One region of the Paenibacillus sp. JT22N1 genome, then DNA from elsewhere that is predicted to be linked to it. Evidence: predicted binding sites of a transcription regulator. Region 1 holds the regulator's gene; the other holds the start of a gene.
The links. The regulator Rex, encoded in region 1, represses fermentation and respiration genes when NADH is low (regulators of the CRP and FNR family bind a similar motif). The targets are predictions, from matches to a motif close to TTGTGAAATATTTCACAA.
Positions count from the first base shown of each region.

Region 2: the regulator Rex is predicted to act here: its motif matches at 1,482-1,499, upstream of AC58UU_RS04680 (cytochrome ubiquinol oxidase subunit I).

Region 1 is NZ_JCAUAW010000006.1:211,445-214,649, reverse strand. It holds gene dinG (ATP-dependent DNA helicase DinG) at 1-855, shown strand, start outside; gene AC58UU_RS13970 (redox-sensing transcriptional repressor Rex) at 858-1,478, shown strand; gene AC58UU_RS13965 (inorganic phosphate transporter) at 1,519-2,520, opposite strand; gene AC58UU_RS13960 (DUF47 domain-containing protein) at 2,584-3,205, opposite strand, start outside.
Region 2 is NZ_JCAUAW010000002.1:187,560-190,764, reverse strand. It holds gene AC58UU_RS04680 (cytochrome ubiquinol oxidase subunit I) at 1-1,294, opposite strand, end outside; gene AC58UU_RS04675 (ArsR/SmtB family transcription factor) at 1,690-2,019, shown strand; gene AC58UU_RS04670 (heavy metal translocating P-type ATPase) at 2,035-3,205, shown strand, end outside.

The sequences.
Region 1 (3,205 bases):
GTATCGGTGCCTACCGATGTAAGTGGGCTGCTTCAGCAGCATTTCTTTGAGACCAAAGACAGTATTATTCTGACCTCCGCGACTTTGTCTGTTAATAAGTCTTTTCAATATTCAGCGGATCAATTAGGATTAGTCATTCCTGAGGATGAAGAATCGGGCAAGCTAAAAACCGTTCAATTGCCATCTCCATTTAATTATAGAGAGCAAGCTCTCGTCGTGATTCCTCGGAACTTCCCGACGATCAAAGGTGCCGGAGATCCTGTTTTTATTAACGCACTTATTGAGTCGCTTAGTGATGTTGCGCGAATTACCAAAGGACGTATGTTGATTTTGTGCACTTCGAATCGTATGCTAAAGCAAATTTATGCCGGCATGAAGGATCTCTTGAAGCCACATGGAATTACAGTGCTCGGACAGGGGGTTGACAGCGGCAATCGGAGTAAACTGACCCGGATGTTCCAAGATAACAAAATGTGCGTCCTACTGGGCACCAGCTCGTTCTGGGAGGGTGTCGATATTCCAGGAGATGCGCTAAGCTGTCTTGCTATTATACGATTGCCGTTTCAACCGCCAAATCATCCTCTTGTCGAGGCGAAATGTGAAAATATTAAGAAACGCAATGAGAATCCATTTATGAAATTTTCTGTACCGCAGGCTGTCATTCGATTTAAGCAGGGCTTTGGCCGACTTGTCAGACGTGCATCCGATAAAGGCATCGTTATCATCTACGATACTCGTGTCATTGATACGTATTATGGCAAGCACTTCCTTTATTCATTGCCTGGTCCGAAGATAGAGCATATGACGACCGAGCAAATGTTACCTAGGATTGAAGAGTGGATGGGGGAGGCGTAGAGTTGAAAACACAAAAAATATCGGAAGCCGTCGTTCGGAGGCTGCCCATTTATTTACGCTTTCTGAATGAACTTGCAATGAAAAATGTATCGACGGTATCTTCGCAGGATTTGGGTCAAAAACTCGATCTGAATCCGGCACAGATTCGCAAGGATTTGGCTTATTTCGGGGAATTCGGCAAAAAGGGAATCGGTTACGACATTGCTTATCTAATTGAGAAGATTAGACAGATCTTGAAGTTGGATCGCCATATTCAAGTTGCTCTTGTTGGAGCGGGTAACCTAGGCCGCGCTTTATGCAATTATAATACTTACTTACGCAATGATATGAAAATTGTCGCAGTTTTTGATGCAATGCCAAGCAAAGCTGGGGAATCGATCAACAATCTTATTGTTCAACCGATGCATGAGATGAAGAGTGTTTTATCTGAATTAGGCGTTCGCATCGGCATCATTACGGTTCCTGCGAATGAAGCTCAAAATGTAGCCAATCAATTCGTAGAATGCGGGATCGAAGCCATATTGAATTTTGCTCCCGTTATTATTAAGGTTCCTCCCGAAGTGCGTGTGCATCATGCGGATTTTACAACAGAATTGCAAAGTTTAGCTTATTATTTGGATTAGAAAAAGGCACGACCCGATTACCTGGGGCGTGCCTTTATTTTTAGAAAATGAATCTGAATAAAACGAAGTAGATCGAGAATGCGAGCGCGATGCTGATTGGAATCGTAATAACCCAAGTGATCAACATGCGTCCAACCGTGCCCCATTGAACTTCATGGAAGCGCATGACACTGCCTGTCCCGATAATCGCGGAAGAAATAACATGAGTCGTTGATAATGGTTTACCCAAATGAGTAGAGAACTGAATAACGAGTGATGACGTTAAGTCCGAGGCAAAACCATTGATCGGCTCGATTTTAACAATCTTACCGGAAACGGTTTTAATAATTCGCCATCCACCGATGGATGTTCCTAGTCCCATGGCCAATGCGGCAGCAATTTTCACCCAGAGAGGTACTTCCAGGTCTGTTTGAACACCGGCTGCGACCAAACCAAATACGATAATCCCCATTGCTTTTTGTGCATCGTTCCCACCATGGGAGTATGAAAGTAATCCCGCGGATAAAATTTGCAAGGTACGGAATATGCGATTTAGCTTCGATCTAGATGTATTTCCAGACCATATAACGATGTACTTGATCAAAATCATAATTAGGTAACCTAGGGCGAAAGCAATAATGGGCGATAGTACTAAAATGATAATAATTTGAGTAAAACCATTCCAATTCACCGAATGGACCCCAGCACCAGCGATAACAGCTCCAGCTAGCGAACCAAGGAGTGTATGCGAAGAAGATGAGGGAATCGCCAGATACCAGGTCAACAAGTTCCAAATGATAGCCGCAAGTAAAGCAGCAATGACGATTTCAACGCCATTTTCAATTTTGGCTGGGTTCGCTATGCTTCCTCCAACGGTTTTGGCAACCTTAGAGGAAACCATGGCTCCGACAAAGTTGAGTGTGGCGGCCATGGCGATGGCTACACGGGGACTTAATGCACGAGTGGAGATGGAAGTTGCAATCGCATTAGCCGTATCGTGAAATCCATTAATGAAATCAAAAAGTAAGGCAAGCACAACGATAACGATTAAATAAGTTAACATGATTTCCTCCTAAGAGTTTTCCATTTGGAAAACTTTCTTCGTAAACATGGACACGAATGTGCCTTATGAATAACGAAGTACAACGCTATCAAGGATATTGGCTACATCTTCACAAGCATCCGTTGTTTCTTCCAAACGCTCATAGATTTCTTTTAATTTAAAATCTTCGTACAGGTCTTTACGTGTGATGAAAATTTGGCGAATCCCTTCGCGCATCAAACGGTCTCCGTCATTCTCGAGGGAATTAATAGCAACCGTATGCTCAGGAATTTGCATGTATTTTTTCTTCGCCAGAAGCTTGAACGCATCCAGCATATGCTGGCAAGAGTCTACAATGACAGCAGAAAACTCTTTCATATAAGAATCTGTATGGGATACAGAAAGATAGTCGAAACGAGCAATTGTAGCTTCAATACCATCTGTTACATCATCCACTTTGGAGGCTAGAACCATAATATCTTCACGATCAATCGGTGTAATAAATACTTTGTTTAAACCTTTAAAAATTTCGTGAGTAATGGAATCGCCTGCATGCTCTAAATCGTTAATCGCTTTTACATACTCAATAGGCGGTTTATCACCCATCATGGCTGTGCGAAATAGTTGAGCAGTTTGCAATGCGTTTTCTGCAGCACGGATGAGAAGTTGCAAGAAATCGACTTCGTTCTTTTTCGTGAATAACGTT
Region 2 (3,205 bases), on a different contig from region 1:
CGTTTTTTCTAAAAAGTTTGGATAATACTTTTACCGCAGTCAGTGCTAAAACGATATAAAGTAAACAGAACAGCAGTAACATGGTGTCCACGTCTTGTGAAGTTGTAGCGGCATCTGCTACCTTCATATATCCACGTAGAATCCATGGTTGTCGACCAACCTCCGCGTAAAACCATCCACATTGGATGCCTAGCATGGAAAGAGGACCACACACAACGATAATCGCTAGAAGCCATCTCGGATAAGGTTTAGAGGATTTTTTGCGTGCGTACCACATATGACAAATGGCAACCACAATCACAAACATGCCTATAGCAACCATGGCGTCAAAGAAATAATGCACGTATAGAGGAGGACGGAGATCTTTCGGAATATCATTCAGCCCTTTTACCTCAGTTCCGGGAGTTCCGCCTGCCAAGATACTTAGTGCATACGGAATTTTCAATGCATATTTAACCTCATTATTTTCAGTCAAAATACCACCAAGAACGAGTGGTGCATTCTTTGTTGTTTCGAAATGCCACTCGGCTGCGGCAAGTTTTTCAGGCTGTGTATGAGCTAGAAATTTGGCTGATAGATCACCGATCATAGCCGTAGTTATGGCGAAAACAAGCCCAGCAGTAACGGTCAATTTTAAAGCTTTCTTGGCGTATAAAGTGTCACCCTTTTTCCTGAGAAGGGAGTAAGCCGCTATAGCTGCCAAGATGAATGCGCTGGTCATGTAGGCAGAGGAAAGTACATGTGCCACTTTGGTAGGCATTGATGGATTAAACATAGCTAGAATCGGCTGTACATTCGTAATCAAGCCATCTTTTAGAGTGAAGCCTTGCGGCGTATTCATGAATGCATTCACAGTCGTAATAAAAAAGGCTGAAGCAGAGGAGCCAATGACAACAGGCACGAGTAGTAACAGATGATGCTTAGGTTTTAATCGTTCCCATGTATATAAATAAATGCCTAAGAAGATAGCCTCGATGAAAAAGGCGAATGTTTCTAGAAATAACGGAAGCGCAATGGCTTGCCCAGCAATCTCCATGAACTTCGGCCACAACAGGCTGAGTTGAAGCCCGATAGCAGTACCAGTAACCACTCCAATAGCAACGGTGATAACAAATCCCCGAGCCCATCTTCGTGCCAACAATGCATAATAGGGATCTTTACGTTTAATGCTTGCTAACTCAGCCAACATGATCATGACCGGAACGCCAACGCCGATGGTAGCGAAAATGATATGAAATGCCAGTGTGGTCTCAGTGAGTAGGCGGCTATAAAATACGGGATCGTAGATAAGCATATGGACACATCTCCTTTGTAGCTTTCATAGGTTCAAAAAAACTTGCGGATAAAAGAAAGTAACATGACAAAAGCAACAATGAACATCAGGTACATCAATCGTTTTTCATGTTTTCGAGATTGGTTCAAGTGGTATCACCTTCTGATTTCAATTTGATTTGCTATATATTTCTATCTTACTCCAATGTATGTGATTTTTTTCACATAATATGTGAATACGGTTTGAACAAAGTATTACAACTTTATTAACGTTAAATCCACCAACAAAAACCCCAATGCCTGTTTAATACCAAAGCCCCATCTAAATATGATGGGGTTTTAATTTGACACATATATTAGTGTGCACTAATATGATAATCATATTAGTGAATGTTAATTTGTTTGGAGGTAGTCTCAATGAATCAAGATCCATTAGAGCAATTAGATGTTAAAGCCAAATTCATTCGCGGCTTTAGTGATAAGACGCGGCTTCAAATACTGGAATGTATTAAAGATAAAGAAAAGCCTGTATCTCAAATCGTTGACGAAATTCAAGGGAATCAATCGAACATTTCCCAGCACCTCGCTTGTTTGAAGGGCTGCGGGATTATTGTTGGAAGGCAAGAGGGGAAATATGTGTATTACAGTTTAAGCAATGAGAAGATTAAGGATATGTTACATATGTTCGATACTGTACTATCCCTAGTACACGATGGTGTTACCAAGTGTGATACGGGAATTTACTAAAACGGGGGGATTGAGATGTCGGACAAAGAACCGAAATTGAAAAAAAGCCTAACCTTACTGGATATAAGTACCACTTCAAATACAAATGCCGGTTGTGAGGATGATTGTTGCGAAGTATCAGAAATTCCACAAGTACAAAACACAGAAGACCAATCTGGTCAAAAATCAGATTTTCTAATCGGCGGTATGGATTGCCCTTCCTGTGCATTAACCGTGGAAAAAGCAGTCAAGGGTATCAAAGGGATCAACGGAGTTCAAGTCAACTATAACACAGGCAAAATGCAAGTCGTTTATGAGGATGAAAAAGTCCTTGATCAAATACCTGATACAATAAAAAAACTGGGGCACACCATTGAGGCTGTTCAGAAGAAGGGCAGTGGGCGAATCTATAACATAGAAGGAATGGATTGCAGTTCCTGCGCTTTAACGATAGAAAAACATATGAAAACCCTCCCCTCAGTCAAAAGTGTAAGTGTCAATTTCTCAACTGGGAAAATGACAGCTGAACACGACAGTTCAGTCGAAGAAATCATCAAAGAAATATCCAAATCCGGTTATAAAGCTACGCTAGTTTCAAGCAAAGGGAAAAGTGATCAGGTCAAAAAAGACAATTCAGGTACAAACCTGATAATTTTTTCTGGAGCCCTACTTCTTTTTGGATTTCTTGGCTCGTTCGCGAATGTATCACCAAGCTTTACAACTCTACTTTACGCAGTATCGATTATAATAGGTGGCTATAAACCAGCTAGAAGCGCTTATTATGCTATGAAAAGCCGTTCATTGGATATGAATGTATTAATGACTGCAGCTGTGCTTGGTGCCGCGGCAATTGGTGAGTGGTTAGAAGGTGCTACGGTAGTTTGGTTGTTTGCACTAGGAAATGTTCTTCAAACGAAGTCCATTGAAAAGACTCGAAATTCGATACGAAGCTTAATTGACCTAGCGTCTCCCGAAGCATTCGTGAAGAACGGTCAGGAGCTTATTAGAAAGCCCGTGGAAGAGATTTCAGTTGGGGATGTCATTGTTGTTAAACCAGGTGATAAAATCCCGTTAGACGGTTTAGTCATTGGTGGAGAATCGAGTGTAAATCAAGCGCCAATTACAGGAGAATCCATTCCTGTTGATAAGCAAGTTGGTGATGGTGTATACGCAGGTACAATTAACGAACACGGTGCCTTGGAGATTA